Regions from separate parts of the Xenorhabdus budapestensis genome, predicted to be linked through region 2. Evidence: predicted binding sites of a transcription regulator. Region 2 holds the regulator's gene; the other holds the start of a gene.
What was found. Region 2 encodes sigma-54, which starts transcription at its own class of promoters, with help from an activator protein. Its sites were predicted from a motif close to GTTGGCACANNTTTCGCTNT; they were not measured.
Positions count from the first base shown of each region.

Region 1: glnA (glutamate--ammonia ligase) is a predicted target of sigma-54. The motif match lies at 4,335-4,354, and genes of this name have one in related genera.

Region 1 is NZ_CP072455.1:249,526-261,318, reverse strand. It holds gene glnG (nitrogen regulation protein NR(I)) at 156-1,583, opposite strand; gene glnL (nitrogen regulation protein NR(II)) at 1,592-2,635, opposite strand; gene glnA (glutamate--ammonia ligase) at 2,812-4,221, opposite strand; gene typA (ribosome-dependent GTPase TypA) at 4,726-6,549, shown strand; gene yihX (glucose-1-phosphatase) at 6,792-7,409, shown strand; gene dtd (D-aminoacyl-tRNA deacylase) at 7,543-7,980, shown strand; gene fabY (fatty acid biosynthesis protein FabY) at 8,152-9,069, shown strand; gene HGO23_RS01020 (AsmA family protein) at 9,155-10,903, opposite strand; gene HGO23_RS01015 (nucleobase:cation symporter-2 family protein) at 11,109-11,793, opposite strand, start outside.
Region 2 is NZ_CP072455.1:472,135-483,927, forward strand. It holds gene HGO23_RS01945 (ribonuclease) at 110-574, shown strand; gene HGO23_RS01950 (barstar family protein) at 576-845, shown strand; gene HGO23_RS01955 (NAD(P)-dependent oxidoreductase) at 967-1,266, opposite strand; gene yjgA (ribosome biogenesis factor YjgA) at 1,289-1,825, opposite strand; gene pmbA (metalloprotease PmbA) at 2,017-3,360, shown strand; gene rnk (nucleoside diphosphate kinase regulator) at 3,411-3,821, opposite strand; gene alr (alanine racemase) at 4,012-5,241, opposite strand; gene npr (PTS phosphocarrier protein NPr) at 5,636-5,908, opposite strand; gene rapZ (RNase adapter RapZ) at 5,940-6,791, opposite strand; gene ptsN (PTS IIA-like nitrogen regulatory protein PtsN) at 6,888-7,355, opposite strand; gene hpf (ribosome hibernation promoting factor) at 7,562-7,849, opposite strand; gene rpoN (RNA polymerase factor sigma-54) at 7,873-9,348, opposite strand; gene lptB (LPS export ABC transporter ATP-binding protein) at 9,426-10,151, opposite strand; gene lptA (lipopolysaccharide ABC transporter substrate-binding protein LptA) at 10,158-10,721, opposite strand; gene lptC (LPS export ABC transporter periplasmic protein LptC) at 10,702-11,295, opposite strand; gene kdsC (3-deoxy-manno-octulosonate-8-phosphatase KdsC) at 11,315-11,793, opposite strand, start outside.

The DNA of each region.
Region 1 (11,793 bases), 220 kb from region 2:
TCCTGAAAGTATTCCATACAGCCTAACAGCATTGAAGCCGGGTAATAATGATAAATCTCTTATGCTGTTCTGGTTCAAAAAGCCGATAACCGCTGATACAGGAGAAATAACTTGCGGGTGCACCATACAAAGATAGTGACGCGTTAAAAGTATACCTACCCCAACCCCAATTCCTTCAATTTCCGCGTTATTGTATTCCTTCCCCAACCGAGTAAACGGGCAGCTTCCTGTTTATGTCCATTAGTGTGTGTCAAGGCACAACTAAGCAATGTACGTTCTAATCGCGGTAATACATCGGAAAGGAGATCAACCTGGCCTTCCTGTAAGGCTTTTTCTGCCCATGATGCCAATTGCTGTGACCAATCTCCTGATGAAAGGAGGGAAACAGGAAGATTATCTGTTTGTTTAGAAGACTGACTTTCAATTAAATCAGTCGGTAAATCTTGCACCAGGATTTCCTTACTGGCTGCCATCACCGTCAACCAGCGACAAACATTCTCTAGCTGACGGACATTTCCAGACCATGACAGGTGCATCAGAGCTGTTTCGGTATCAGGATGTAGTGTTTTCGCTTCAACGCCCAGCTCTTTGGCTGTCTGTTGCAGAAAATGTTGTGCCAGACGGGGAATATCTTCTGCACGATCCCGCAAAGGTGGCAATTGTACGCGGATCACGTTCAGACGATGATAGAGATCTTCACGGAATTTACCCTCCTTAACCCGTTGCTCAAGGTGCTGGTGGGTCGCTGCAATAATTCGTACATCAACTTTTACTGGCGCATAGCCACCTACGCGATAGAATTGCCCTTCTGCCAGAACCCGCAATAGGCGTGTTTGGATATCCAGTGGCATATCGCCAATTTCATCCAGAAACAGTGAACCTCCATTAGCTTGCTCAAAACGCCCGTGGCGAATCTGATTGGCACCAGTGAAAGCCCCTTTTTCGTGACCAAATAATTCTGACTCAATTAAATCTTTTGGGATTGCTGCCATATTCAAGGCAATAAAAGGGGCTGCGGCTCTTGGACTATGGCGGTGCAGAGCATGGGCAACCAATTCTTTCCCTGTGCCTGATTCACCATTGATTAAGACGCTGATGGAGGAGCGGGAAAGCCGTCCGATAATCCGGTATACCTCCTGCATGGCAGGAGCTTCTCCAATCATTTCAGAGACTGATGACGATATTTTAGAATTACGGGATGAGTGTTGTTGTTCCCGGGAATGACTTAATGCACGTTCAACCAACGCGACAGTTTCATCAATATCGAATGGCTTCGGTAGATAATCGAATGCACCGTGTTGGTAGGCGCTGACGGCTGCATCCAAATCGGAATGAGCAGTCATAATGATGACCGGAAGTTGTGGATAGTTCTGTTTGATTTGATTGAGCAAGCTCAGCCCATCCAGACCCGGCATGCGGATGTCTGACAGCAAAACGTCGGGACAACCTTGTGATAGTGCTGCCAATACGGAATCTGCGTTTTCAAAACTGATACACTCCATACCTGCGCCACTCAGCGCTCGTTCAAGTACCCAACGGATAGAGCTGTCGTCATCAACGATCCAGATTTTTCCTCGTTGCATGGTATCCCCTATTTCTTGATAGGCAGGTAAATGGAAAACTCCGTATGTCCCGGCCAACTGGTAAATTCGATTTTTCCAGAATGTTGATCAATAAGACTGCGGGCAATAGATAAACCTAGCCCGGTTCCTCCCTCATGCCCACTTACCATCGGGTAGAATAGCGTATCCTGAATACCGGGAGGAATGCCTGGCCCATTATCTTCAATATCAATTCTGGCAGCTAAGCGATAACGCTCACCATGTAAGGCGATTTGGAATGCTGTTCGGGTTCGTAAAGTGATTATGCCACCTTTACTGTCCAATGCTTGTAGGGCATTGCGGGTAATATTCAATAAAACCTGTTCAATCTGATCAGGGTAATGGGATAGCTCCGGCAGGCTGGGATCATAGTCCTTGATTAATGTGACATTGTCGGGCATTTCCAGTGATACCAATTGATAGACCCGTTCTACCACATGGTGAATGCTCTGGCGGATCTGAGCTCCGGGATGCTGTGGCCCCAATAATCGATCCACAAGGGTACGAAGCCTGTCTGCCTGTTCGATAATGACTTGAGTATATTCTTGCAGGGAGGGATCTGGCAGTGTTTTTGCCAATAATTGTGCGGCTCCCCGTAAACCCCCCAGTGGGTTTTTGATTTCATGTGCCAGCCCCCGAACCAATTCCCGCGCAGCCGCCTGCTGTGCCTGTTGTATCTGCTCTTGGCTTAAACGGCGCTGGCTATCCATAGGAGCGAGTTCCAGCAGAATAAACTGTTCGGAAATTGGTTGGGCACTGAGCGACATAACATGTGAGTGATTGTTGATCACTAATATGACTTCGTTATCCGTAAAACCATGCCCGCGTATCAGACTGGAACGCATAAATTCCGTATCTAATGAGATATAGCTGAACAATACCGGAAGAGGAGTGCCAAATAATTTACGTGTACTTTGTGCCAGAAGTTGCATGGCGGAATGATTGGCATAGTGGATAATTAAATCGTTATCCAGTACCAACACACTGTTTATCAGTGAATCAAGAATCTGTTCTGTTTTGGGAAAATCAGCCATTTCTATCCAACCTTTCAGCCTTTGCACTTTTTTGGTGCGTTGTATCTTATTTGATCATGAATTGGTCACCCACTCTATCGAGAAGGAAAGTTCAGAGGGAAAAGAGCCCATCCGAAGATGGGCCAAAAGTTTCACGGCAACAAAATAAAAAGGAGCAATTGTAGTGCCTTCAAGCATTAAACGCTGTAATACAGTTCAAACTCCAGAGGATGTGGAGTCATACGAACGCGTTCGATTTCACTGTTCAAGACACCAATATAAGCATCAATTGCATCATCAGTGAAAACACCACCGCGGGTCAGGAATTCGCGATCTGTATCCAGTGCAGCCAGTGCTTCTTCCAGAGAAGAGGCTACGGTTGGGATCTCTTGGGCTTCTTCGGCTGGCAAGTCATACAGGTTTTTATCCATCGCATCGCCCGGATGTATTTTGTTGATGATACCATCAAGGCCAGCCATAAGCAGAGCAGAGAAGGCCAGATAAGGATTTGCGGCCGGATCTGGGAAACGTACTTCAATACGACGAGCTTTACTGCTGGCTACAACCGGGATACGGATAGATGCAGAGCGGTTGCGGGCAGAATAGGCCAGCATCACGGGAGCCTCAAAACCAGGTACCAGACGTTTATACGAGTTAGTGGTTGGGTTAGTAAAGGCATTCAGGGCACGGGCATGTTTGATGATGCCGCCGATATAGTAAAGAGCCAATTCAGATAACCCACCATATTTGTCTCCGGCGAACAGGTTGACACCGCCTTTAGCCAGTGACATGTGACAATGCATTCCAGAGCCGTTATCTCCGACCAGCGGTTTTGGCATAAATGTCGCTGTCTTGCCGAAAGCATGGGCGATATTATGTACCACATATTTATAAATCTGGGTTTCATCCGCTTTTTTGGTCATGGTGTTGAAACGAGTTGCGACTTCGTTCTGACCTGCTGTTGCCACTTCGTGGTGGTGGGCTTCCACAACCAAACCCATTTCCTCCATGGTCAGGCACATTGCTGAACGCAGATCCTGAGAAGAGTCCACCGGAGGGACAGGGAAATAGCCACCTTTAACTCCTGGGCGATGGCCTTTGTTACCACCTTCATAGCGAGTGCCGCTATTCCAGGCCGCTTCGGTATCATCAATATGATAATAAGAACCTGAAATAGAATTGCCGAAACGGACATCATCAAACAGGAAGAATTCCGGTTCTGGCCCGAACAAAACAGTATCTGCAATATCACTTGCGCGCAGGAAATCTTCCGCACGTTTTGCAATAGAGCGAGGATCACGACCATAACCTTGCATTGTGCCAGGTTCCAGGATATCGCAACGTATAATGAGCGTGGCATCGTCAAAGAAAGGGTCAAGCATTGCGGTAGATGGATCTGGCATTAGTACCATGTCGGATTCATTGATACCTTTCCAACCTTTGATAGATGAACCGTCGAACATTTTGCCATCTTCGAAGAAATCTTCATCAATCTGGTGGGCAGGAATGGTGATGTGCTGTTCTTTACCTTTAGTGTCAGTAAAACGTAAGTCAATAAACTTCACCTGATGTTCTTCAATCATGGACAAAACATGTTCAACGGACATATGAGTTCTCCTGGTTTACGTAGGCTGGATAAGGCGCTGGCTACCCTATCTTAAGTGGCTGATAGTGTCTTTGTATACAGCCAATTTTATTGCGATTTTCAATGCCAGAACACATTGCGAAAAACGTGCCAACTTTTAAAAGCCATTGAATCTGATTGTGTATATTTATAAATAGGTATAAAACTCAGCAAATAGACAAAAGCACAGAGGGATCCTTAAGTATTCTTGCACTAAATTAGTGAATAAAAATGACAATAATGCACCATTTTAGTGAAAATAAATAAGGTTAATCCATTACAGTTACTGTTATTATCACTTTAAGTTATGACACGTTTATATTCAGAAAATAGATAAACTTCAAAAGTGATGCACTTCACATTTATTTCACTCTGTAGCTATAACGTGTAAAATAGCACCATATTTGTGTTAAATGAGAGTAGCGTTGCAATCTGTCACGCTGTCTGTATTTAATATTTCTTCAAATAGCTAAAACGGTAAAAATACTTGTCAATTAATAACTTAAGAAATATTGCCATTATCGCTCACGTTGACCATGGCAAAACTACGCTGGTTGATAAACTTCTACAGCAATCTGGTACATTTGGTGAGCGTGCAGCCGCGACCGAGCGCGTGATGGATTCCAATGATCTGGAAAAAGAACGTGGTATCACCATTCTTGCAAAAAACACCGCTATTAAATGGAATGACTACCGCATCAATATCGTAGATACCCCGGGCCACGCCGATTTCGGTGGTGAAGTAGAGCGCGTGATGTCAATGGTCGACAGTGTTTTGTTACTGGTGGATGCGATGGATGGCCCGATGCCGCAGACTCGCTTTGTAACTCAGAAAGCCTTCGCCCACGGTTTGAAGCCAATCGTTGTTATCAACAAAGTTGACCGTCCTGGCGCTCGCCCTGACTGGGTAGTCGATCAGGTATTCGACCTGTTCGTAAACCTTGGTGCAACCGACGAACAGTTGGATTTCCCTATTGTTTACGCATCTGCACTGATGGGGATTGCCGGTAACGACCACACAGATATGGCCGAGGATATGACTCCGCTGTATCAGGCAATCGTTGAGCATGTTGAGCCGCCTAAAGTTGATCTTGATGGCCCATTCCAGATGCAGATTTCTCAGCTGGATTACAACAACTACGTTGGGGTTATTGGTATCGGTCGTATCAAGCGTGGAACGGTAAGACCAAACCAGAACATCACGATTATTGATAGTGAAGGTAAGGCGCGTAATGGTAAAGTTGGTAAGGTTTTCAGCCATCTGGGATTAGATCGCATCGAATCTGACAAAGCGGAAGCCGGTGATATCATTGCGATTACCGGTCTGGGTGAACTGAACATCTCTGATACTCTGTGTGAGGTTAATGCAGTTGAAGCTCTGCCAGCGTTAGCAGTTGATGAGCCTACCGTTAGCATGTTTTTCTGTGTTAACACCTCACCTTTCTGTGGCCGTGAAGGTAAGTATGTGACCTCCCGCCAGATCCTGGATCGTTTGAAAAAAGAGCTGGTTCATAACGTCGCACTGCGTGTTGAAGAAACTGAAGATCCAGACGCTTTCCGTGTATCTGGTCGTGGTGAACTGCACCTCTCCGTCCTGATTGAGAATATGCGTCGTGAAGGTTTCGAATTAGCGGTTTCTCGTCCAAAAGTTATTTTCCGTGAAATTGATGGCCGTAAGCAGGAACCTTTCGAACAGGTAACACTGGATATCGAAGAGCAGCACCAGGGTGATGTGATGCAGGCGCTTGGTGAACGTAAAGGTGAACTGCGTGATATGTTGCCGGATGGTAAAGGTCGCGTGCGTCTGGACTACGTTATCCCAAGCCGTGGTTTGATCGGTTTCCGTACTGAATTTATGACCATGACTTCCGGTACTGGTCTGCTGTACGCAACCTTCAGCCACTATGATGACATCCGTCCGGGTGAAATTGGTCGTCGCCAGAATGGTGTACTGATTTCCAATGGTCAGGGCAAAGCCGTTGCTTATGCTCTGTATGGTTTGCAGGAGCGTGGTAAGTTGTTCCTTGGTCACGGTACAGAAGTTTATGAAGGCCAAATCATTGGTATCCATTCTCGCTCCAATGACCTGACCGTAAACTGTCTGACAGGTAAAAAACTGACTAACGTTCGTGCTTCTGGTACAGATGAAGCGACAACGCTGACTCCACATATCAAGAAAACATTGGAGCAAGCGCTGGAGTTCATTGATGATGACGAACTGGTTGAGGTTACACCACAATCAATTCGTCTGCGTAAACGCCATTTGACTGAAAATGATCGTCGTCGCGCAAGCCGTAGTAAAGAAGGTTAATTTCTTTTGAATAGCTTAGGGTGCTTCGGCACCCTGAGTTTTATCAGCGCTCTTCTGACCAAACTCTTCTCCCTGTCGCTTACCTGCCTCAGCCTGCTAGTATTACGATTTAGTTAAATTGTTAACTGTTTCAATGACGATTGCTCAATAGCGTAATTTGTCTGTTCTTTGTCGTCTTACCCTTTTTTCTTGATTAAATTATGATAAAAGTACAAAACCATAAGCACCAGTCAGGAGGGATTATGCTGTACATTTTCGATATGGGTAATGTGATTATTGATATTGATTTTAAAAGAGTACTGGCTGTCTGGAGTAACTTAAGTGGTACACCACTGGCAACGTTGACGACCAAATTTACAATGGGAGAGGCGTTTGAAAAGCATGAATGTGGGCAAATCACGGATACAGAATTTGTTGAAGTGCTGTGTGATGAAATGGAGATCTCACTCAGCTTTGAACAATTCTCTGAAGGTTGGAATGCGATTTTCATTGGCGTCAGGCAGGAAGTCATTGAGTTAATGAATAAACTGCGGGGGCAAGGGCATAGGGTTGTTGTATTATCCAACACAAACCACTTGCATCTCCAGTACTGGCCACAGCACTATCCTGAAATTACTGCTTCGGCAGATTTTCTTTATCTGTCCCAAGACTTGGGAATGCGTAAACCAAATCAGGATATCTTTAAATATTTGCTTGAAAAAGAAGGTGTAACTACTGAACAGGCAGTTTTTTTTGATGATGTTTTGGAACATATTGATGCAGCACAGAAATTAGGTATCAATGCCATTCATGTGACTGACAGGAAAATCATTCCTGATTATTTTAAAACACATGACTTCTCACTTCCCGAAGCAACATAGTATCTTTCACATAACCGTTTTCATGTAACTGTTTCACGTAACAGTTAACAGGTTCTAAATGGGATAGCATCTTGGCAAGCAAGATACTATCCCTACAAGTTACTCTATCTTTTATGGATCACTCACAAGAAAAATGATTGCATTAATTCAACGTGTAACACAGGCAAAAGTTGTTGTTGATAGTAAAACTATTGGAGAAATTGAGCAGGGACTGCTGGTTTTTCTGGGGGTTGAAAAAGAAGATGATCAACAAAAAGCCCAGCGTCTGTGTGACAAAGTAATGGGATATCGCGTGTTCAGCGATGAGCATGGAAAAATGAACCTGAATGTTCAGCAAGCTAATGGGAGCTTATTAGTTATTTCCCAATTTACCCTGGCTGCTAATACTCAAAAAGGTTTAAGACCGAGTTTTTCTGGTGGCGCTACCCCCCAAAAAGCTGATCAACTTTATCGCTATTTTGTTGAACAGTGCCGTGCAACTGGTATAAAAACAGAAATGGGGCAATTTGCTGCGGACATGAAAGTAAGTCTGACAAATGATGGGCCTGTGACTTTCTGGTTGCAAGTATGATGTGTACCCAATGGATTTCAGGATGCAGCCAACAAAGTTGCAATTTGAAAGACAACGGGTATAAGTGCGTACTTTCGGGAGCGCTGAACATAACAAAAATAAGATAACTATCGTTTGCTATATATATTTCCTTGACTACACATGACAACACGCAAAGAAGGGGCTGTTTCTATGTATCACCTCAGAGTACCTCAAACCGAACAAGAGCTAGAAACCTATTACCAATTTCGTTGGGAGATGCTGCGTAAGCCACTTCACCAGCCGATTGGCTCAGAAAGAGATGCTTATGATTCGATGGCTCATCATCAAATGGTGGTGGATGAAACGGGTAAACCGATTGCTGTTGGGCGTTTATATATCAATGCAGATAGTGAAGGTGCTATCCGTTTTCTGGCCGTTGACCCTAATGAACAACAGAAAGGGTTAGGCACACTGATTGCAATGGCATTGGAATCCGTTGCCAGACAAGAAGGTGTAAAGCGGATTGTTTGTAGTGCGCGTGAGGATGCTGTTGATTTCTTTAGTAAGTTGGGATTTCAAAACCGGGGACTTATTAATGGTGCCCAGTCGTCTCCTATTAATCACTTCTTGATGATTAAGCCTATTATAAGTCTTGATGATATTTTGCACCGTCCGGACTGGTGTGCGGAATTGCAACAGGCGTGGTACAAGCACATTCCCTTGAGTGAAAAAATGGGGCTGCGTATTACTCAGTACACAGGGCAGCGTTTTATTACCACAATGCCGGAAGCAGGTAACCAGAACCCTCACCATACTATTTTTGCCGGTAGTTTGTTTTCTCAATCGACATTAACAGCGTGGGGATTGATCTGGCTGTTATTGCAGGAGCGTCAACTGGGGGGAGATATCATTCTGGTTGATGCGAATATTCGTTACCATAAACCAATCACTGGCCGCCCCAGTGCTGTTGCTGACCTCAATAATATAAGCGGTGATTTAGCCCGACTTGCACGTGGCAATAAAGCGCGTGTTAAGCTGGAAGTACAAGTAAGCGGTGAACTGGGAGTGGGTAGTGTGTTCACCGGTACTTATATCGTATTGCCTGCTGAACGGCCTGTGAAAATCTGAACTGCTATAACTGGATAGCGATTCAGGTTCTACCCTTTTCTGTGGCAGAACTGTTTTCGCTATCTTTTTGCAATTGTTCTATTTTTTATGATTGCTCTGTGTGAGATTGTCCTGCTTCGTCAGATTGGGTTGCATCAGATTGACCGACAGGGCTGCTATCGGTCGTCATTACCCCTTGTTTAATGGACTGTGACTCTTTATTGGATGACCTGTCTTCAGCCGCCAGTGTGCCACTGATGGTCTCCTTAATATTGTCAGCAGAGAGATCACCGGTGATAGCTAGTGAAAAATTGCCATCGCCATGTGCATTGAGCGGTCTCCAACCCCACTGTGGCAGAATACCCAAATCCACATTCATTCCCTTGAAGTTGAGCTGAAAAGGTTTTTGAGAAGCTGACTGTTCAACCATACCGTTAAATTGTAGTAATCCATCACCCGTGAAGGCATTCATTTTATCAACCACGACTCTGTCATCTGTAGCATGTAATTGCAGATAAGGACGAGCGATTTCTACTTTATTGAATGTTCCGCTGGCGGCTTGTAACGATGCTTGTCCATTCCATAATCCCCAATGACCATTTTTCAGGATATCCATAGTATCGACATAGCCTGATAGTGTGGTGAGCTGAAATGGAAAATCAGGATTCGCATCAATCAGGAGTGTATTGTTAATACTGACATTGTTTAATTTCAGTGCTGAAATCCATTCTGATGCGGGATTTTTGATATAGTCACGCCATTTTGCTGGCAGGAAGTAAATCAAGCCTGTCACTGAACTGTCGTTGAGGGTTAACTGGCGGCTCTGGCGATCCCACTGAGCTTTAATATTGAATAAACCTTTCTGGTAATGAGCTGTCAGATTGGCGATGGTAAAAATATCACCGGAAAAGCGGAATTTACCCAATATATCCCGGAATTGAGCGTCATTGAAGGTCATATTCATGGCATTAAAATCAATCAAGCCATCTTCGGCCTGCCAACGACCATTAACTAACCCCAGTCCTTTGATGGTTGTATCAAGATAATCGACAGACCAATCTTTCCCTTGTAGTTTGGCGTTAGTGAGATTGAGATCTTTAATGTGGATGGTCGGGAGTTGATGAGTTTTTTCTACCAGAGCAGCCAGTGCCATTGGGGACTGCCAGCGTATATCATTGATCAGGATATTATCCCAGCTCCAACTGCCATCAGGTAATTGTTGTCCATTTCCAGAGATGAAACCTTTCAGAAACTCTGCACCAAAGGCGCTGATGGTCAGACTGTTATTCTGGTGGCTTCCCTGCATGACGACCTTATCAAACGGAAGTCCATTTATACTGATTGTACTGGCACTGAACTGGTACTGCCCCGAACCAAAAGGAGAGTTGGTATCAGGTATCCAGGGGGTGATACCGCCGATAATATTTTTTCCCTGAATTTGCGAATGAGGGGTTGTTAACTGAATATCCATCTGATTCAGTTGTAAAATATCGGCTTTCAAAGCAGGGGGAAACTGATTGCCTGACAGCGCTAACTTACCTTGTTGTAATGTCAGCTTATGGAGATCTGTGAATTTGGGCAGGAATTGCCATTTGAGATCCAGATCCACCGTATTGGTATTGAGTGAGAAAGAACTCTGTTTATCGCTGACACTCACATTATTGAGCATTAGGGTCATAGGTCGGAGCCAACTGTGGTCGATACTTTCAATATTGACCTGATAATAACCTTGCTTGTTGATCCACTGGCTTATTTGTTTAGCTCCCCAATGTGTCTGGGCAACAAAATAAACAATGATCATTGCCAGAATCAGTAACAACAGCAGAGTAGCAAAGCATTTCCCTAACCACTTCATAATCTCACCTCAATACGCTCGTCCTGAAAAGAATCCCTTTTATGCCGTAAAACGGATCGCTACTCAATAGGCAACACTGAAAAAGCACTCATTCCGGCATACTGGCAGGAAAATTGCGAAGAATATTGCAAAAGAATATGCGAAGAGTTACACAAAAAATTCCCGCTATATAAGCGGGAGAAGAAGAGCCAGGCGAAAATTATGGCTATTTTTCTTGAGGAAAAACCAGATTTAGGAGAATGGCTGTGAGCCCGCCAGCGGCAACGCCAGAAGAAAGCAGGTTTCTTACCCATTCAGGTGCATATTGTAAGATCAGTGGTTGTTGAGAAATGCCCAATCCCACAGCCAGTGACAAGGCGATGATCATAATGGCACGTCGATTTAACGGTTCACGGGAAACAATTCTGACACCAGATGCGGCAATCGTACCGAACATCACAATAGTAGCGCCACCTAATACCGGTTCAGGAATATGCTGTACAAAACTTGCTACTGCCGGAAATAGCCCTAATAGAATCAGCATGGAAGCAATAATGTAACCGACATAGCGGCTGGCAATACCAGTCAGTTGGATTACTCCATTATTCTGACCAAAGCAGGAATTCGGGAATGTATTAAATAGAGCAGAAACCATCGAATTGAGACCATTTGCCAGTACACCGCCCTTAATACGCTTCATGTATAACGGGCCGCTGACAGGTTGCTCAGAAACATCTGAAGTTGCTGTAATATCACCGATTGTCTCCAGTGACGTCACCATAAAAATCAGGACAAGTGGGATCAACAAATTCCAGTCCAAAGAAAGCCCGTAATACAGTGGAGAGGGAACAATGATAATTGGTTTGTCTTCTGTTGTAGTTGAATGGGGTAGCATCTCCATATACCAAGCG
Region 2 (11,793 bases):
CACTCCCAGTCACATAGTCATCTATGTGACTGGGGATTTGTGTCCTTGCTGCCGCGATGCACCTTGAAATCCATTGGTATAGCCTGATCAATTCAGCGTGGAGGTCATTATGAGAAAAAGGGTGCTGGCAGGTGTATTACTGATCCTGGTTGTTATATCCATTATCTTTATTGGATTACCCGGCTCTGGTAAAGCTCAGCAAGCTAATGCGGTAGCAAGAAACGTTCCGTCTCAGCAGATTGATATTCTGACTGAACATCATCGAGTTGCGGATTATGTGCATCAGCATAACAGGTTGCCTGACTATTACATAACTAAGAAACAGGCCCGTCGCCTCGGCTGGGACGCTAGTAAGGGCAACTTGTGCGAAATATTACCGGGAAAAGCAATTGGTGGAGATCGGTTTTCCAATCGTGAAAATAAGTTGCCAAATCAAAGGGATCGTCAGTGGTTTGAAGCGGACGTGAATTATAATTGTGGGCGCCGGGGCAGTAACAGGTTACTCTATTCTAATGATGGTCTTATCTACTTGACACTTGATCACTACAAGACTTTCACAAAGCTGGAAGAATGATATGAAAAAAGTGGAATTTGATTTTGATTATATCCCTGATTTAGAAACCTTCTATAGTCAGTTCAAGGAGTGTTTCGATCTTGATGATCATTTTGGTGCTAACTTGGATGCTCTATGGGATGTAGTAACCAGTGAAATTGGGTTGCCAGCTGATATTAATTTTATCCGTCTGGATGTACAGAAACGACCGCGCTTTGCTGCACTGGTGCTCTTGTTTCAAGAGGCTGAAGAAGAGCTGGAAGGGGAATTACGTTTTAATGTGAAAAATTAAGCTGTTCCCTGTCTTATTACAACACCTCCGTATTCGCCGAAACGCGGAGGTGTCTTTAAATTTCCGTATAAAATTTTATCAGCTTCAAACTGACTTAAAATTAGGTTGCCTAGGTTACTGATTATTTATTAATAACATGGCTATCATCACCGGAAAAATATTTCTCAACATTCTTAAATGCACTGTCGAAATAAATGTTATAACAGCTTTTAGTAACATAACCGATATGCGGGCTGCATAGGACGTTATCTCGTTTTAATAAAGAGTGATTGGTATCCCAAATGGGTTCAATATCAAAAATATCTAGTGCTGCAAAACCCGGAGTACCCAGATCGAGGGCTTTCTCAAGTGCACCTGTTTCTATCAACCCGGCTCGTGTGGTATTGACCAGGACGGCACTATTTTTACCGCCAGTTCTCAACGAAATGGCGGTGGAGAGGATACTAAGCCGATTCTGATAGCTCTTTCAGATATTGGAAGATCTGACGGTAGGATTTCGGTGGCTTGTTCGCTGCTTTCTCTTTTTTAGCATTGCGTATCAGCGTCCGCAGTTGCTGACGATCTGTGTGTGGATATAGCGTTACGACTTCTTCAAGGGCGCTGTCGCTCTCAAGTAACTTATCCCGCAATTCTTCCAGCTTATGTAGCATCACAACCTGCTGGTTATGACGGTTTTTCAGTTTATCCAGCGCAGTGGTAATTGGCTCAGGATCACGGGCCCGCAACAATTTGCCAATCAGTTGTAATTGACGACGGCGACCTTCACGCTTGATTTTCTGTGCCAATTCAATAGCGGCCAGCAGATCTTCGTCCAACGGAATACGTTCCAGCTCGCCCTTGCTTAATTCAACCAGCTCTGTCCCTAGTTTTTTCAGTATTTCAGCATCCCGCTTGATTTCACTTTTACTGACCCAGATTATCTCTTCTTCTTCCTCTTCAGCAGGATAATTGTCGAGCCAATCTTCAGGCTGCTTTGCCATAATCGTTTTCCTTCTAAAAAGGCCGGATAAGGTACACTTTGGAACATGACCTATCGTCCGGTGGGTGTTAACATCCTAATATCGTGTATTGTAACTGGGAAAATTGCCTGATTACCACTCGGCATTGATATTGAAAGCCGAAACACGCATTTTTCCTGATAAATTTTCTCTTTAATTCATATGGTTAATTAATGATAGTTACCAAGCAACAAATTGCGGAGCAGCGCAAACAACTGGAAGATGCGGTTTCTCACGCTCTGGAATTAGCAAAAACAGGCAGTGATGCTGCGGAAGTCGCAGTCAATAAAACGATGGGGATTAGTGTCAGTACCCGTTTCAGTGAAGTCGAAAATGTTGAGTTTAACAGTGATGGTGCATTGGGGATCACCGTTTATCACCAGCAGCGCAAAGGTAGTGCCTCTTCTACCGATTTAAGCCCGGAAGCCATTGCACGTACTGTACAGGCTGCCATTGATATCGCCCGTTACACTTCACCTGATCCTTGTGCTGGTCCCGCAGACAAAGAGTTACTGACGTTTGAGGCACCGGAGCTGGATTTGTTCCATCCTGCGGATTTGGATGCTGATAAGGCGATTGAGTTGGCTGCCCGTGCCGAACAGGCTGCATTACAGGCAGATCAGCGTATTACCAATACCGAAGGTGGTAGTTTTAATGGTCATTATGGTATTCGGGTCTTTGGTAATAGTCACGGTATGCTACAGAGCTATTGTTCAAGTCGCTATTCCATGTCGAGCTGCGTGATTGCAGAGCAGAATGGCAATATGGAGCGTGATTATGCTTATACTGTGAACCGTCGTTTTGATGAGTTGCAATCGCCAGAATGGGTTGGGCAGGAAAGTGCGCATCGTACATTGTCTCGTTTAGGTGCACGTAAACTCTCGACGATGAAAGCGCCTGTGATTTTCTCTGCCGAAGTCGCTACCGGCCTGTTTGGTCATTTAGTTGGAGCGATCAGCGGCAGCAGCATCTATCGTAAATCATCTTTCTTGCTGGATAGTCTGGGTAAGCAGATCCTGCCTTCATGGTTGACCATTGAAGAACAACCACATTTGCTGAGAGGGTTGGCTTCTACACCGTTTGATAGTGAAGGTGTGCGCACATTGCCGCGTGAAATTATTAAAGAGGGTATTTTACAGTCATGGTTGTTGACGTCATATTCTGCCCGTAAACTGGGGCTGACGAGTACAGGCCATGCAGGTGGGATTCATAACTGGCGTATCGCGGGGCGAGGGTTAGATTTTGCAGGTCTGCTACAGGAAATGGGAACCGGCCTGGTAGTGACGGAACTGATGGGACAGGGCGTCAGTGCTGTGACTGGGGATTATTCTCGTGGGGCAGCCGGTTTTTGGGTCGAAAATGGCGAAATACAATATCCGGTCAGTGAGATCACTATTGCGGGCAATCTGAAAGATATGTGGGCAAATATGGTGACAATAGGTAATGATATTGAAACACGTAGTAACATTCAGTGTGGATCAGTATTGTTGCCGGAAATGAGTATCGCCGGTCAATAGGGATACTCAATCAACAACAGCCAGTTTGGTTCTACTGAGCTGGCTGCGAGTTAACGGTGATATTCACCTGCCGCTTCGGGTTGGTAAAGTATCTCTAATACTTTTATCCGGGTTTTTTCACCATTCGGCAATTCCCAGGTTATTTCATCATTTACTCGCAATCCTAAAAGTGCAGCGCCTAAAGGTGCCATCACGGATAGTTGTTTTGTGCTGTCTTGCAGAGAAGACGGGTAAACGAGGGTTCGGACTCGCTCTTCATTGTTACTGAAATCAATAAATTTAATTTCACTGTTCATTGTAACAACATCTGCGGGTATTTCTACTGGTGGCACAATTTCAGCTCTATCCAGCTCTTCATTTAGTGCATCTGCGATACTGCTATTGGCAAATACAGCTTGTTCCAACAGAGAATCTAAACGTTCTGCATCTAATTCATTGATAATAATTTTAGGTTTTGTCATACCACGCTCCAAATTAGGCTCAATACAAAATAACACCCCGCAACGCAAGGAGGGGGGTGTTATTTGCAAATGTGATTAAAGTGATATTAGGCTGTTCTGTCGTGAAAATAAAGAGATCATGATCACGAACTGTTTTGTGTTGTTAATGAAATAAGGTTTAGCCAGACCTATATTATTGGATTACAAATTATCAACCTGTAACAACGATCTTTGGATTGGTTTCTCCCCAGATAGAAGATAGCTCAACAATATGCATTCCACTCCATTGCTGAATTTCAGACTGGGTAATTTCTTCATTACCTTGTTTACCGAAAATCACCACTTCGTCGCCACTTTTCACATCAGGCAGATCAGTCACATCCACCATTACGGTATTCATGGAAACGAGGCCAACAACCGGAGCACGGTGACCGTTAATCAAAACAAATGCCTTGTTTGACATAGCAGAGCTGAAGCCATCAGAGAAACCAACTGGCAGGTTAGCGAGCATAGAATCACGTTTTAGGATGTGAGTGTTGTCGTAGCTGACACCATTACCTTTAGGATAGGGTTTAACAGATGCAACCCGGGTTTTTACCTGCATCAGATGATTGTATTCTGGGTAGCTGTCAGACAGCATGCCATACAGTGCACTACCAACACGTACCATATCAAACTGAGCTTCCGGAATGCTCAGTGATGCAAAAGAGCTGGATGCATGTAAGGTGATCTCGTCTCTTTTCAGATTTGCTTCTTTGATCAACCAGGCTGTTTGTTCATTGAAGTTCTTAATACTATTGCGGATGGCGTTCAGGTCGGTGAGAGCATGGTGGCTCATTATACCGACCAATTTCAGGTTAGGCAGTTGAACAATTTGCAGAGCCTCTTGTTTACCCTGCTCAGTTTTCATTTCCAGCCCGTTACGGCTCATGAGGCCAGTGTTCAGCACTAAATGGACACGAATTTCTTTGCCATGTTTTTTAGCCAGAGCATCAATAGCTTTGGCGCTTGCCAGATCACCGACTATTTCTTCCATGTCATAGCCTAGGGTGCTCTCAATTTCATTCACAGTAGCTGCGCGAACACGCATGAGCTGGCTTTTGAAGCCGTTGTCACGTACGATGCGGGCTTCTTCGTTACTGGTGATACCTACACAAGGTACTCCAGTTTTAATGATGGATGGCATCAGCAGACCGATACCATGACCATAAGCATCGCCTTTCAGAATCGCACACACTTTGGTGTCTTTGTTCAGATTTTTTTCCAGTGTATTGATATTGTTTTCGAAAGCGGTAGTGTTGATTTCTACCCAAGCATTGTTGTTAGCTGCAACACGTTTTGCCTGAGTATTATCTAAAGAAAGTACTGGTGCCGCTTGAGCAGCACTTTGGCATAAAGTCAGTCCAAGAAAGATAGCCAATGTGGTCTTATTAAAACGCATGAAGTAAACCTCCAATGTAGGAACTGTACATATAATGCTTTGTGTATAAATTCCTTTTAATGATAAGTTTTTTTCAAACTGATTTAATAGCGTTAATTTATTGATAGATAACATTTATTATTTAATGAATATTATTTGTAAATAGTCGGGGTGTTTTACTTACTTAATAAGTAAGGCTTCTTGATTTATCCTTTTGGAAGGATCTTATAATGGAATTTATGAAGGTTTTTTTATCTTTTTTTGTTTTCAAATACTGTGTTTGTTGCCGTTCTTGCTGGATAGAAGTGAAGTATTAAGGGAAAAGTAAGGGGGGTTATACGTAAGTGAATGCAAGAGAAATAGAGAGAAAACAGAGATGGTGGTCTGTGCTGCAATCCCGCAAAATCGTGTAAGTTTATTCTTCATCAAAGCCGGAATTAAATAGCTCCACAATAGCCGCCAGCGCCTGTTGTTCATCCGGCCCGGTTGCTTCAACTTCAATGTAACTACCTTGTTCGGAGTCCAACATCAGCATAGTGATAACACTATGAGCCTCCGCCTGAACATTGCTTCCGTTGCGCAGGATGACTTGAGATTGAAACTGCTGCACAAGGTCATGCAGTTTCATGGCAGGGCGGGCATGCATACCGAGTCGGTTTTTAATCTCAAGTCTCTGCTTGACTGTCATGGCCTGTTTTATTTTGATTGGTTACGTTCGGTTACTTACGTTTTTCCAGTGTGCGGTGACGTGATTGCACGTTTTTACCACGGGAACGGAAATAATCAGCCAACTGTTCCGCCACATAAACCGAACGGTGTTTACCGCCGGTACAACCTATGGCAACTGTCAGGTAGCTGCGGTTATTGGTTTCCAGCATCGGCAGCCAGAGTTCAAGATAACTGCGGGTCTGGTAAATAAAGTTATGCACTTCTGTATGGCGATCCAAAAATGCGGCAACAGGGCGATCCAACCCCGTCATCGGGCGCAGTTTCGGATCCCAGTGTGGGTTTGGCAGGAAGCGCACATCGAAAACGTAATCTGCATCAATTGGAATACCGTGTTTGAAGCCGAAAGATTCAAATACCATTGTCAATTCACGTTCGCGTTTGCCCAATAAACGCGTTCTTAGCATTTCAGCCAGTTCATGGACTGACATCTCAGACGTGTCAATGATCAGATCTGCCCGTGAACGCAGCGGCTCCAGTAGATCGCTCTCTTTGTCGATGGCGCTTTCCAGTGACAGATTTTTACTTGAGAGCGGATGCAAGCGCCGGGTGTCACTGTAACGGCGGATCAATGTGTTACGATCTGCATCAAGAAACAGAAGCTGCGGTGAAAAGCTGTCCGGTAATTTTTTCAGTGCTTCTTCGAAAATTTCGGGTGATTCCGGCATATTTCGCACGTCGATACTGACTGCTGCTGAAATATCACGCTCAGCCAATGTATTAGCCAGCTCCGGAAGTAACACTACCGGCAGGTTATCCACACAATAGAACCCCATATCTTCCAGCGCGCGCAGGGCTACGGATTTACCAGAACCAGAACGACCGCTGACTATCATCAGCACCATGAGATGACTCCCCTTAATGTCTCAGCGGTTCATTAGAACCGCTGCTGTTTTTATTGCTTTTCAGCAATCAATTGTAACCGCAATTGTAATCGTTATTTATTCAGTAATGATTTTGTATAGTTCTTCATCACTTTGTGCTGAACGCAGACGACGACAGAGATTTTTATCTGACAGCCGCTTTGCAATCAATGAGAGTGAATGTAAATGGATCTGGCACTGGTTAGATGGAACCAATAAAGCAAATAGCAAGTCAACAGGCTGATTATCAATAGCATCAAAGGTAATCGGTTGTTCCAGATGCAAAAATACACCAACGGCATTATTTGCGCATTCTGTTTCCAGCTTGCCGTGAGGAATGGCAATTCCGTTGCCAATACCTGTTGTCCCCACTTTCTCACGGGAAAGAATGGCTTCAAATACGGCATTTTCTGGTAAATTAAGCTGTTTTGATGCCAGCTCGCTGATAATCTCTAAGGCACGCTTTTTACTCGAACAAAGTACGTTGTTACGCGTACATTCGGATGAAAGCACTGAACTTAGTGGTAAATCTGTTTCGTTGTTCATTTCTTTATTCACTTAGAGACTGTAATACCAGATGCCTGAGTGTAGACATCTGGTATCAGAGCACTATTTATGCTTATGCCATTGAGCCTTCAGGTTGTTTCTTTTGTTGGCTGTGTTCATTTATTGCCTACTTTGATGCAACCGGAAGTCTATTGGTATAGATAGAATAGTGCTAATCTTATGACAGTCCTGTTGTCTGAAAGCTATTAATGTTGTCTCAATTTACTTTTATGTTTGGTCAATTGACGAGCCAGTTTGTCTGCCAGCGCATCAATTGCCGCATACATATCTTCATGCTCTGAACTCGCATGCAACTCTCCTCCGTTGACATACACCGTGGCTTCAGCGATCTTCTGCACCTTTTCCACTCGGAGGATGACCTGAATAAGGTTAATCTTATCGAAATATTGATCCAATTTGCCGCATTTTGTGTTCACAACGTTGCGTAGTGCATCAGTGATTTCAAGATTGTGGCCTGTAACATTGAGTTGCATAGTGTTTTCCTTCTCTGGGTTGTTCAAACCAATTTTTTACGTTGGTTTGAAGGCGGGATGGATAACGACTCTCTATATTTTGCGACAGTTCGACGTGCTACCTGAATGCCTTGCTCGGCAAGTAAGTTTGTCAATTTACTGTCACTCAGTGGCTTGGCCGGGTTTTCTGCCGCGACCAATTTTTTCACCAGTGCCCGTATCGCCGTAGAAGAGGCTTCGCCTCCGCTATCGGTATTAACGTGACTGGAGAAAAAATATTTCAATTCAAAAATCCCGCGTGGACTATGCAGATACTTCTGGGTTGTCACACGGGAAATGGTGGATTCATGCATGTCAACTTGATAGGCAATATCAGCCAGTACCAGTGGTTTCATGTATTCCGCACCATATTCAAAGAAATCTTGCTGTCGCTCCACAATGCAGTTACTGACTTTCAATAACGTTTCATTGCGACTTGCGAGGCTTTTTATCAGCCACTTGGCTTCTTGCAGGTTATTACGGATAAACAGGCTGTCACTCTCATTATGAGATTGTTGCCCTAGTGCAGCATAATGCTGATTAATGCGCAGACGAGGGATGTTGTCGGTATTCAGCCTGACCTGCCAGCGTTCATTCTCTTTCTGGACTAATACATCGGGAATAACGTATTCGGATTCTCCGGTATTCACCATTAATCCGGGCCTCGGCTCCAGTGACTGAATGATATCAATTGCTTCTTTTAATGCACTTTCTTTTAATTTGCTCTGTCGCAACAAATTTCGAAAGTCCCGGTTGCCCAATAGTTCAAGGTACTTGCTGGTAACCAGTTTTGCTTCGTTCAGGTAAGGTGTTTCTGCTGGCAGCATTGCAAGCTGGATCAGCAGGCACTCACGTAAATTACGTGCCGCAACACCAATGGGATCAAAGTGTTGTACACGCTTGAGTACGGTTTCGACTTCTTCTAATGTCAGTTCATCATCACCAATGCTGGCAAGAATCTCCTCGACAGGGGCTGTCAGGTAGCCTGTTTCGTCAATGGCATCAATGATCGATGTGGCGATGGCTGAGTCTGTTTCAGTAAAGGGAGTCAGCGTAGCCTGCCACATTAAATAATCTTGTAATGTCTGGGTTGTTTCACCTTGATAGACGGGGAAATCATCTGCGCTGTAGTCACTTTTTGTTCCCAGGGATGTACCTGCGGTGTAAATTTCATCCCAACTGGTATCAAGGGGAAGCTCTTCAGGCATATCTCGTTGCTCAAGGGCTTCAAGAGTATCCATGACTTTTGTTTCGGTATCAGGATATGTCTCTGCATCAGGTGCTGTTTCCGTATCAGAATAACCTTGGGTATCAATTTCCTGGTGCAGTTCTTCTTGCTCAAGCATAGGGTTGGCTTCCAAAGCCAGTTGGATCTCCTGCTGAAGTTCAAGCGTAGAAAGTTGCAACAAACGGATAGCTTGCTGAAGTTGCGGCGTCATCGTCAATTGCTGACTGAGCTTGAGTTGCAAACTTTGCTTCATAACGTTCTCACTTCCTCCTGCACTGATCCTTAATACTCCTGAACTGAATGCCCTCGAATTTTGCCTGACGATGAGCCTTAAAGCCGGAAACCCTCGCCCAGATAAACTCGCTTAACTTGCTCATTGCTAAGGATATCTTCTGGTGTACCATGGGCTATCAAATGCCCCTGACTGACAATGTAAGCACGTTCACAAACATCCAGTGTTTCACGGACGTTATGATCAGTAATTAGAACACCCAGACCACAGTCACGTAGGTGTTGAATGATCTTTTTAATATCAAGAACAGAAATAGGGTCAACACCTGCAAAAGGTTCATCCAACAGAATAAATTTAGGATTAGCGGCCAGTGCGCGGGCGATTTCCACACGGCGGCGTTCACCACCGGACAATGATTGACCAAGATTGTTACGCAAATGAGAAATATGAAACTCTTCCATTAATTCTTCGGCGCGTGCTTTGCGCTGTTCCTGATTGATATCCTTACGGATTTCAAGAACCGCCATTAAATTATCGTACACGCTCAGCCGGCGGAAGATTGAGGCTTCCTGTGGTAAGTAACCGATGCCCCGGCGGGCACGTTCATGCAGAGGTAGCAGGCTGATATCCTCATGGTCTATTGTGATAGTACCTGCATCACGTGGCACAATGCCAACGACCATATAGAAAGTTGTGGTTTTACCTGCACCGTTTGGCCCAAGCAGGCCCACAATTTCACCTGATTTTACTTTCAGGCTGACATCTTCAACAACCTTACGTCCCTTATAAGCTTTTGCCAGATTGTCCGCGTTTAATATTGCCATACGTCGTTATTTACTCTTTTTATGAACATCAGTGTTGTTAACATCAGCGTTGTTAACACTAGGGCCTTTTTCCTGCAACTGAGAAGGTAACAGGACGGTGGTGACATGTTTACCTTTATCACTAAAGGCTTCCATTTGCTGTGTTGGCACTAAATAGGTGATTTTATCGCCTTTGATGTTACTGTCGAGCTGTTCAAGATAAGCATTGCCTGTCAGTGTGACTAGCTCGCTACCCATTTCATAGCGCATCTTCGAAGCATGGCCTTTGATGGGTTTACCATCATCCTGTAATTGATAAAACGTTGCAGGATTGCCATAGGCTTCGATAACGGTTTTTTTCGAATCACCGTCAGGGCGGGTAACAACAACCTTATCAGCCCGAATATCGATAGAACCTTGCTTTACGATAACATTATCCGTAAATGTGGTAACGTTCCTCGTTACATCCAAAGATTGTCTGGCTGAATCAATGGTAATGGGTTTTTGCGTGTCATCTTTCAATGCCAGCGCAGGCTGGCTAACTGCAACCAGTGTACTGGTAATCAGGGTATTACGGATTAGGTTCTTCATGTGGAATCTCATAGCGAGTGCTCACCTTTTCAATCAATTCAGCAGTTTTGTCTCGTAGATTGCCGCGCATTCTCATACCAACAGATTGCAGTCCGACTCCCTCTAAAGTGACTTTATCGTCAGATACGACGTCCTGAGTCACGAGATTGACTGTTGCATTATCTGTTGTGATCTTTTGCAATTGTGATGCGTCATTCAAGCTGTCCACTTGGACATCCCCATGTAAGTAGAGCATATCATCATGGGTAAGTTTTGCTTTATTGGCGCGTATTGTCCATGTCGGTTTCGGGGGTGTGGATGAGCTGTTAGCATCAAAAGTAGTCAAAACTGGCTTGGTAAACCAAGTCAGTTTTGTTTCCGTATAATTTTTAACATCATCTGCCACGAGTTTATAAGCCAATTTACCCCCTGGATCATAAACAAATGTGATGGCTTCCTCTGTTTGGTAAGTAGGATAACTATCATCTAAAATTGGTGATGAAGTGTCTTGATTTGAATTGGATAAATTCCAGCCAATCAATGCAAGCACAATCAAAGTCAGTATTGCGATCAGCCAGGATTGAGTTCTGCTCATTCTTTTTTCAGTTCATATTTTATATTGATAACCCTTTGGCATCTTCAAGCTTATTCTGAGCGAAAAGCACCAAATCACAAAGTTCTCTGACTGCCCCACGACCACCAGCAATCTGAGTTACATAATTCGCCTTCGGCAGCAATAGTGGGTGAGCATCGGCCACCGCAGCTGATAACCCGACCTGAGCCATTACAGGCCAATCAATCAGATCATCGCCGATATAGGCAACCTGTTCAGGTTGTAGCGCTAGTTTATCCAACAGTTCCTGATACGCCAAAATCTTATCGTTCTGACCTTGGTAAAGATATGTAATACCAAGGGTTTTTGCACGATTTTCCAGCAACTTGGCTTGGCGGCCAGTTATGATTGCAACTTCGATACCGGAGGTAATTAAACAACGGATACCGTAACCATCACGAACATTGAAGGCTTTCAGCTCTTCACCCTCATTGCCCATGTATATCAGGCCATCTGACATCACACCATCAACATCGCAGA